DNA from 3 places in the Labrys sedimenti genome. Region 3 is predicted to be linked to each of the others. Evidence: riboswitches for the same ligand, from Rfam matches in the RefSeq annotation. Region 3 holds a riboswitch; each other region holds the start of a gene.
The links. A riboswitch is a leader RNA that binds a small molecule or an ion and turns the genes downstream of it on or off. The one in region 3 is predicted to bind cobalamin.

Region 1: linked by a shared signal. The riboswitch ahead of U1R88_RS23985 (CbtB domain-containing protein) and the one ahead of U1R88_RS00745 (TonB-dependent receptor plug domain-containing protein) in region 3 are both predicted to bind cobalamin.
Region 2: linked by a shared signal. The riboswitch ahead of bluB (5,6-dimethylbenzimidazole synthase) and the one ahead of U1R88_RS00745 (TonB-dependent receptor plug domain-containing protein) in region 3 are both predicted to bind cobalamin.

Annotation. Positions count from the first base shown of each region.
Region 1 covers NZ_JAXOUF010000010.1:69,955-73,223, reverse strand. The annotation lists gene U1R88_RS23990 (CbtA family protein) at 263-1,027, opposite strand; gene U1R88_RS23985 (CbtB domain-containing protein) at 1,046-1,258, opposite strand; cobalamin riboswitch at 1,292-1,422, opposite strand; gene U1R88_RS23980 (histidine phosphatase family protein) at 1,473-2,027, shown strand; gene U1R88_RS23975 (UDP-glucose dehydrogenase family protein) at 2,145-3,269, shown strand, end outside.
Region 2 covers NZ_JAXOUF010000002.1:344,312-347,580, reverse strand. The annotation lists gene U1R88_RS08080 (hypothetical protein) at 1-612, shown strand, start outside; gene U1R88_RS08075 (TerB family tellurite resistance protein) at 605-1,240, opposite strand; gene bluB (5,6-dimethylbenzimidazole synthase) at 1,309-2,046, opposite strand; cobalamin riboswitch at 2,090-2,270, opposite strand; gene U1R88_RS08065 (cupin domain-containing protein) at 2,408-3,028, shown strand.
Region 3 covers NZ_JAXOUF010000001.1:158,966-162,234, forward strand. The annotation lists gene metE (5-methyltetrahydropteroyltriglutamate--homocysteine S-methyltransferase) at 1-689, opposite strand, end outside; cobalamin riboswitch at 953-1,149, opposite strand; cobalamin riboswitch at 1,240-1,432, shown strand; gene U1R88_RS00745 (TonB-dependent receptor plug domain-containing protein) at 1,546-3,269, shown strand, end outside.

The sequences.
Region 1 (3,269 bases), on a different contig from region 3:
AAGGCGGAATGCCGCTGCACAATCTGAAATATGGGGTCTGTCGACCCAAAAAAGAAAGAGGCCGCCCAATGGCGGCCCAAGTCTTAGGGAGGAAACGCCCAAGGAGGGCAGTGGAGGAGCGCAAAGGCGCATCCGCCACGTCCCTAAACTGATCCTCATCGGTTCATTTCGCAAGTGCGAAATGAAATAAATTTTGAAAACCGGCCTGAAATCGAGCCAGTGTTGTAAAAATGCGACGTTTGACGCGGTGCCCGGCTTCTTTTCAGCGGCGGGCGGGGGCTTGCAGCAATTTCTGTGCTGCAATGCCGAAGGCGATCCCGAGCGTCGCCCACAGCACGGCATGAATGCCGAGCGAGGCGATGCGGAACTTCCACAACACCGTGGCCGAAAAATCGGCCGGGATGTCGTTGACCGTCGGCAGGATCTGCATGGCCACGACCATCACCACCAGATAGGCTGCCGCCCCCACGAGGTTGGCGTTCCAGCGGCCGAGGCTGGCAGCGAGCCGGTTCGCGGTGCCGAGAGCCGCAGCCATCGTCACGAGGGACAGCAGGATCAAGCCGAAATAGAAGGCGGTGCGCAGGCCGATGGTGTCGGGATTGCCGACGGCCGGCGGGTTGGCAGGATATTTGATCTGTGGCACCACCATGATGGCGGCGAAGCCGACGAGGGCGATTAATCCGGCGGTTGCGCGCGGGCTGAGGCTGCCGATCCGGCCCTGCGCGAAGGCAAAGATCAGGGCGAAGATGCCGCCGAGCGCTGCGCCATAGACGACCATGCCGGTGACGAGGCCGTAGCTGGCCTGGACCGGCCGGCTGACCGGCTCTTCCTCATGATCGTGGGCCGCGGCCGCCTGCGCGGCGCCGGGCGTCGGGGCAGCCGTCGGAGCCGGCTCTGAGGCGTGGCTTTCCTCGAAAGCGATGGCGGCGTCGACCTGGGGCTCACCGAACACCCAGGCGAAGCCGGACGCAAACAGTCCGGCCAGGATGCCGATCAGCATCCCCCGGATCAAAAGCGATCTAACCATGTCGTGTGCCTATGCGCCCTAGTGGCAGGGGAAGCCGAGCAGATGGCGGGCGTCATGCACGAATTCGTGGATGTAGACGCCGGGAATCAGCGAGGTTGCGCCCTGTTCGGCGCCAACGAAATAGATGGCGAGCACAGCCAGGAGCACAGTGAAGAGCGCCCAGGGCAGGATCTCGCGGACCGGGATGGCGATCGGCTGCTGGGCGACGGGTGCCAGAGTTGCGGTGGTCATGAAAAGCTCCTTGGGATTACGCGTCCCGTTACGAGTCATGCTGCCTTGGAAGAGGTCTGACTTCCGGATTGACGCCGCAGCGCCGCCGTTCACAGTGGCGCGACCGTGCCGGAATTCCACCGGCTTCCCACCCTTGGCAAAGCTCTTCCATAAGAGCGCAAGTCACGGATATGTCAATATTCTGGAAGCGACTTTATCTTGGGGAATTGCCTTCATGACGCCACGCCTGATCCTGCTGTGCCATGGAGCGACGCCCGCACTGCGTGCGGCGGGGTTTCCACTCGACGAGGCGCTCGACGCGAGGGGGGAGAAGGCGGCTCGGGACCAGCAGGGACGTTTCGCCAAGGCGACCCGCGTCCTGAGCAGTCCGGCGCTCAGGGCCCGCCAGACGGCGCATGCCCTCGGCCTCGATCCTGAAATCGACGAGGTCCTGCGCGAATGCGACCATGGCCGCTGGGCGGGGCTTGGCCTGGAGGCGGTGGCCGCCGCCGAGCCCGAAGCGCTTGGGGCGTGGCTGACCGATCCGCAGGCCTGCCCGCATGGCGGTGAGAGCATTGCGGCCGTGATTGCACGGGTCGGTGCCTGGCTCGATGGCGGGCGGTTCGAGGGCTACACGCTGGCCGTTACCCATGCCTCGGTGCTGCGCGCGGCGATCGTTCATGTCCTCGGCAGCGAGCCTCGTTCCTTCTGGCGCATCGAGGCCGGCCCGCTGGCGAGCGCTGATCTCAGGCCTTCCGCCCGCGGCTGGTCGCTGCGGCTAGGGGCGTAGAGGCGTCTCGGCAAGGCCCTCCGGCAGAGCTGCTTTTCCTTTTTCGTCATTGGCATGTCGCCGGGCCTTTTGTAGACACGGCTCTGACGGGTTAGTCGCCCAAACAGGATTGATGTCATGCGCGTTGCAATGATCGGTACGGGTTATGTTGGCCTGGTGACGGGGGCTTGCCTCGCCGATTTCGGCCATGTCGTCACCTGCGTCGACAAGGATCCGGCCAAGATCGAGGGCTTGCTGGCCGGGCGCATGCCGATCTACGAGCCGGGCCTCGACGATCTGGTGGCGCGCAATGTGCGCGAGAAGCGCCTGTCCTTCACCACCGAGCTCGCCCCCGCCGTGCGCGATGCGGCCGTGGTGTTCCTGGCTGTCGGTACTCCCTCGCGCCGCGGCGACGGGCATGCGGACCTGTCTTATGTCTATGGCGCGGTGCGCGAGATCGCCGCGGCGGTCGAGGGCTTCACGGTGGTGGTGACCAAGTCGACCGTGCCGGTCGGCACTGGCGACGAGGTCGAGCGGCTGATCCGCGAGGTCAGGCCGGATGCCGATGTCAGCGTGGTGTCGAACCCCGAATTCCTGCGCGAAGGCGCGGCGATCGAGGATTTCAAGCGCCCGGACCGCATCGTGGTCGGCACTGAGGAGCAGCGCGCCCGCGAAGTGATGGGCGAGGTCTACCGCCCGCTCCATCTCAACCAGGGGCCGCTGCTGTTCACGGCCCGGCGCACCTCCGAACTGATCAAATATGCCGCCAACGCCTTCCTGGCGACCAAGGTCACCTTCATCAACGAGATCGCTGACCTGTGCGAGAAGGCTGGTGCCAACGTGCAGGAGGTGGCCCGCGGCATCGGTCTCGACAACCGCATCGGTTCCAAATTCCTGCATGCCGGGCCGGGCTTCGGCGGTTCGTGCTTTCCCAAGGATACGCTCGCGTTGCTGCGCACCGGCCAGGAGCATGGCGTGCCACTGCGCATCGTGGAGGCGGTGGTCGGGGTCAACGATGCCCGCAAGGCGGCGATGGCACGCCGCGTCATCGCGGCGTTGGACGGCAACATCGCCGGCAAGACGGTGGCCCTGCTCGGCCTTGCGTTCAAGCCGAACACCGATGACATGCGCGACAGCCCCTCGATTCCGATCGTGCTCGCCTTGCAGGACAAGGGCGCACGGGTGCGGGCCTATGATCCCCAGGCGATGGAGGAGGCCCGCAAGGTTCTGAGCGATGTCGACTATCGCTCCAGTGCCTATGAC
Region 2 (3,269 bases), on a different contig from region 3:
CGCAGCTGGGACGCTGGCTTCGGCAGCCTGTTTCCGCGCCCCGTCAGCGGCCTTGCCAAGGCCAATGGCGCTGAAGACGGCGACGGATTGGGCATGACGCTGTTCGGCACCAGCAAGCGCGACACCGACGCCATCGCCGACCTGATCAGCCTGGTGCATACCATCGACTGGCCGGTGGCCGACAAGGCGATGTGGCTGGAAGTCCGCGGCCATTTCAAGACGGTAATCCGGCTCAACCGTGAGACCTGGGCGCTGATCGGCAAGGAGACCGACGACGATCACGAATGGCTGCCCGGCCCGCGGCAGAAGAGTGGCGTCCTGCCCTCCCTCGAAGTAACGCAGGAGCGTATCGACTCATGGCTTGCGCTGCTCGGCCAGGTCGAGCAGGTGCTGGACGGCAAGTTGCTGATGCCGCATTGGCGTTTCACCAAGGGCGTCAATCTCGCCAGGGTCTTCGAGCAGCCCGGCAATTTCGACCTGGTGCTGTGGATCACCGGCCCGGGCGCCCTGCCCTACCTCGACGATGGCAAGGTGATGGACGCCGAGGCCTGGGGACAGGCCACCCGCATCTTCGGCGGCGACGTCGCGAGCTACGCCTTCTACTTCAATTGAGCGAGCGCCCGGCCGCGGCATCCGGCGCCAGAAGGTGCCGCTTCAGCCGGACGATCGCCTCGCGCTGCAAATCGCTGGCCTCGCCATAGGCATTGGCGACCTTGCCCAGCATGTCGACGAGTTGCTGGCGCTCGGACAGGGACAGGCGGGCGCGGAAAAGCGGCACCAATTCCTCGGCGACCGGCGTGAACACCCGGCCCCGGTCCGTCAGCAGCAGGGCTTGCTCATAGACACGCTCGCGGTCGTCGATACCGAGAGGGTCCGCCATCAGCGCGAGGATCGTGTTCCGTTCGGCCTGGGTCAGCAGACCATTGGTGCGCACGAGCTGGATCATCAGGACGACGGCGGCAAGCCTGGGATCGTCGATGGTCTTGAGAGAAACGCGCTCGAGCGCCTGCGGGCGGACGGTATCGGCGCCGCGGTCGAGCGGGAGGGGAACCACCTTCGGCCCGGCCTCGAGCCGGCGGGCAGCCGCCGGCTTGCGGGCCTTGCCACGCAAAAGCCAGAACAGGCCGACTACAACGGCCGCGAAAGCCCCGATCAGGATCGCCCTCGGCCCCTCCAGCAGAACCAGGCTGGCGATCAGCAGCGCGATGATCCAGATCGCATTCTTACGCAGGAAATCCATCGCCCGTGTCATCCGATCGGGACGGCGCTTATCTGCGCCGGCCACTCCAAAGCATTTTGCGCTTTGCTCTATGAAGCTGCATCTCCCATAGCGGCCCGCATGGCGGCGAGCAAGGGATGGTCGGGCTGCCGCCCGTCCCAGCTATCGAAGCTCAGTACGGCCTCCGGTGGCAAACGCTGGCGCCAGCCCTTCACCTCCAGCTCCGGCCGGGCATAGGCTTCGTGCACATAGCCAAGACATAGATAGGCGACCGGCACCACGCGTTCGGGAATGCCCAGCGCCTCGCGCAGGCGCATGGGATCGACGATACTGACCCAGCCGACCCCGACGCCCTCGGCCCGTGCCGCAAGCCAGATGTTCTGCACCGCGCAGACGGTGGAGTAGCGGTCCATGGCCATGTCATGGGTGCGGCCGAGCACCACGGGTCCGGCCCGGTCGGGATCGCAGGTAATGCACAGATTGACCGGGGCATCGACGATGCCTTCCAGCTTCAGCGAACGATATTGCGCCTGCCTCTCAGGCGAGAACATCGCCACCGCCTCGGCATTGGCCTCTTCGAAAAGGGCCTGCACCTTGTGGCGGGTCTCGGGGCAGCGCAGCACCAGGAAGCTCCAGGGCTGCATGAAGCCGACCGAGGGGGCGTGATGCCCGGCGAGCAAGATGCGGGCGAGGACGTCGTCCGGCACGGGTTGCGAACTGAACTGGCTGCGGACATCCCGCCTGGTGAAGATGGCGCGATAGACGGCTTCGCGTTCGGCCGGCGAAAACGGACCCGAAGGCGCAAGCGCCTGCTTGGAAGGCTCCATCGCTGTTCCCCTTACGATGGCAATCGCCGCGCCGTCCGCGCACGCCGATCTATCGCCTCCGGCCGGTCTTCTGACTTGGGATCCACCCATCCGGACGCCTTCCCCGCAGAGCGAGTGGCCTGAAACCTGCCCGGATAGTCCCCCTTACAGCGTTGGGCACGTCGCGGCTTCGAACCGCGTTCCCGATTCTCCCGCAAGCGGGCACCGAAGGTCTTGCGGATGTAGCATGGGAGGTGGCGGCTGCCCAGCCATCCGGGACGTCGATGCCAGTCGGCCGGCGGCGAAGTGGACAGGGTGCGGGCTTGTGGCCTAGAATCGTCGGCTAGGCTCTCGGGCAATCAAGCATCCTGGCAATCGCGCAATGAACAAGATCGACCTCAAACGACGCGCCGGCGATCAGCCCGATCCCCTGGAACAGGCCAATCCGGTGCGCCTCGGCACGCGCCTTCGCCTGGCGCGGCAGACAAGGGGGCTGACGCTGAAGGCCCTGGCGACGGCCGCGGACTGCTCGGAAAGCCTCCTGTCCAAGATCGAGAATGGCAAGGCCTCCCCTTCCCTGCCCATGCTGCACCGCCTGGTCGAAGTGCTGGGCACCAATATCGGCTGGATGTTCGAGGAGACGGACAGCGAGGAGGGCATCGTCTTTCGCGCCGGCACGCGCCCGCTGATCTCGCTGGACCCACTCCGGCGCGGCGAAGGCATTTCGCTGGAACGGGTGATCCCCTATTCCTCCGGCCATCTCCTTCAGTGCAACATTCACCACATCGAAGCCGGCGGCGAGAGCGCCGGGCCGATCCAGCATCAGGGCGAGGAGGTCGGCTATGTGCTGGCCGGAACCGTGGAGCTGATGGTCGGCGAGCGCACCTTCAAGCTCTCCGTCGGCGACACCTTCGTGTTCAAGTCGGAACTGCCGCACTGGTATCGCAACACCGGAACGGAGCGCGCCAGCATCTTCTGGGTCAACACGCCTGCCACTTTCTGAGGAAACCTCGAGGAGCAAATAAGACGCTTCTGTCATTCCCGGCGCCGCCGCAGGCGGCGGGAAGGGAATCCAGGGGCAAAACGGAGCCCCTGGCTCTGGTTCCCCTTCCCGGGGCCTCTGGCCCCGCCGGGGATGACAGAAGCGTTTCTTCTCTAGCCTCTTCAAAGCTCTCCGCCGTCGGCGTTTCAAGAATCCCTGAAACCGCCATTCAAGTAACTTGACATGAATTCAAGTCTCTTGA
Region 3 (3,269 bases):
CAGGGCTCGTCGAACTGCACCCAGTCGGCACCGGCCGCGGCCAGCCTGCGCAGGATCTCGGCATAGACGGGCAGAAGCCCGGGCAGGAGGGCGAGCGGATCGAAGCCGGCATCCTTGCCCTTGCCGAGCAGCAGATAGGTCACCGGCCCGATGAGGACGGGATGGGTGTGGAAGCCGAGCGTCGCGGCCTCCGTGAATTCGTCGATGGGCTTGGTCGAGGCGAGCTCGAAGGCCTGGCCGCGGCGAAATTCGGGAACCATGTAATGGTAGTTGGTGTCGAACCATTTGGTCATTTCGAGCGCGGGAAGCCCGCCGCCGTGGCCGCCATGGCTGCAGCCCATATTACCTCGATCATCGTGGTCGCGACCATCATGGCCGTGGCTGCCGCGCGCCATGGCGAAGTAGGTGGCAAGCGAGACCGGGCCGCCTTCCCAGCCATAGTGGCGGGGAATGGCGCCGACCGTCGCACTCATGTCGAGGACCTGGTCGTAGAGCGAGAAATCGTTGGACGGGATATGGGTGACACCGAGCAGGCTCTGCCGGGCCCAGTTGCTGGCGCGCAGCTGGGCGGCCGTCGAGAGCAGGGCGGTTTCGTCCTGCTTTCCGGCCCAGAAAGCCTCCAGGGCCGTCTTGAGTTCGCGGCGCGGACCGATGCGCGGCGTGCCGAGTGTCGAGATTGGAATGGACATGCGTGTCTCCTGCCGGTGACCGATGGGTCCCGGTTTGCGGTGAATGGAAGAGGGGAGCGGAGCAGCGGCGCGCCGTCAGGGCACGCCGCAACGCATTCGTCGTCGGGCAGCCGGATTGGCCGCGCCTTCACGCATGACGGCAGTTTGAAGCTTGAACATCGGCAGACCCCATGAAGAACTGGGGGCAAAGGCCGTACGGGAGCGCCTGACCTGCCAGGAACTCTGGCTCTGGTCACGCAACCACCGGGACACCCCGCCCGAGGACGTTTACGTTCGTCGGGGCAGGTCTCCTGGCTCACGGGTCACCGGGCCTGCCCGCCTTCCCACCCGCGAAAAGCAGGCAGTGGCATGATGAGCAAGCTCTCGCCGTCTACAGTTGCGGGGGCAGCGCCGGCATCGCACCGGCTTCCCTCTTAGCTTCCATCACGAGGATGGAAGAACCTCGACCACGCGAGCAGACGCCAAGGCACGCTGAAAGTCAAGGCTGATATAAAGACATGTTTATATAGGCATTACATCTCTGGCGAGTTGACGGCGCGGGCCGATCCGACTACGGCGTCGATGTGACGGTTCCTTTCGAGGATCAAATGGGAACGCGACGAGGGCCGATGCCCGAAGCGCGGCTGCCCCCGCAACTGTGAGCGGTGAGTTCCTGCCAGAACGGCCACTGGATCGCGATCCGGGAAGGCGGCAGGAGACGGCGATCCGCCAGCCAGGAGACCTGCCGTCAGCCGTGGTCACGCGCGACGACATCGGGCGGGGTGTTCCGATGGAAGCCGAACCGTTTGCGCCTCCGGGCATGACGGTGCGGGCCTCCTCGCGGTGACGGCCACTGGACGTCGCGACGAGGTCTGACGTGATCAATCGTTTCCCTGCAGCCGTATTGCCCGGTCTCGGGCTTGTGCTTTTGGCTTCCCTTGCCGCCTTGCCGACCCTTCCAGCCCGGGCACAGCCGGCGGCGGGCGACGAGCCGATCGAACTCGACCCCGTCGTTGTCACCGGGGCGCCGACGCCGGCCAGCCAGCTCGGCAGCGCGGTCACGGTCATCACGGCCGAGGAGATCGAGAAGGGGCAGCGCCGCACGGTAAGCGATGTGCTGGCCACCGTGCCCGGCCTCAATCTCGTGCAGGCCGGCGGTCCGGGCAGCCAGACCGCGGTGTTCATGCGCGGCTCCAACGCCAATCACGTCAAGGTGCTGATCGACGGCATCGATGTCGGCGATCCCGGCAATCCCAACGGCGCCTTCGATTTCGGCAAGTTGCTGGCAGGCGATGTGGAGCGGATCGAGGTGCTGCGCGGCCCGCAAAGCGGCCTCTGTGGCGCCGATGCCATTGGCGGGGTGATCGCCATCACCTCCAGGAAGGGATCCGGCACGCCGAAACTGACGGCCATGCTGGAAGGCGGTTCCTTCGGAACCTTCAACCAGCGCATCAGCCTGAGCGGCTCGCACTCGATGTTCAACTATGCTTTCGGCATCGACCATCTCCGTGCCACCGACACGCCGGTGACGCCGACCGACCTGCTGCCGCCCGGCCAGAGGGCCATCGGCAACCTCTATGACAACAAGGTCTATTCGGCCCGGCTCGGCGCTGATTTTACCGACAATCTCAGCGCCAGCCTGATCGCGCGCTACTCCGATTCGAAGCTCCTGTTCACCGGCGATTCCTTCACCGGGCCGAATGCCCTGCACAGTTCGCAGACTGAAGGGCTTTTCCTCACGCGTGGCGAGGTCGTTTGGCACTCGCTCGATGATCGCTATCGGACCGTCCTGGGCATCGACTATCTCAGGGATCGTCGGCGCAGCGTACCTTCTCCGGAAAACATGACGCCGCCATCGACCAGCATCGGCGAGCGCCTGAAGTTCGACCTGCGCCAGGAGGTCGCAATTACCGATGACCACAAGCTCACTCTCGGGCTGGAGCGCGAGAATTATCGCCTGCAGGCCGAAGACCTGACCGCCTCCAGCGGCAATTCGGCGGCTTTCGCTCAGCTCCAGTCCAACTGGTTCGAGAATTTCTACCTGACCTCGAACCTGCGCTACGACCGCAACGACGATTTCGGTGGCCATCTGACCTGGCGCGTCGCGCCCGCCTATACGATCGCGGCGACCGGGACCTTGCTGCGTGCGAGCTATGGCACCGGCTTCAAGGCGCCGACCCTCAGCCAACTCTATCGCGATTATCCGCCCTTCTTCTATGCCAACCGCAATCTGAAGCCCGAAGAAAGCAGCGGTTACGACGTCGGCTTCGAGCAGCCCCTGTTCGCAGACCGCCTGCGCATCGGTTCTACCTTCTATTACAACCGCATCCGCAATCTGATCGACTACAACGACACCTTCACCACCAATGTGAATGTCGGCCGGGCCACGACCTATGGCAATGAATCCTTCGTCTCGGTCCGGGTGAACCAGCAGATGTCCTTGAGAGGGGACTATACCTTCACCATCGCCCGCAACGACGTCACCGAAACAAGCTTGTTGCGCCGGCCCAGGCACAAGGCAAGCCTTGAGGTTGACTGGTCGCCGACGGAGGCGCTCAACCTGTCGGCCATGGTGCTCTATGTCGGCTCCTGGATCGACGG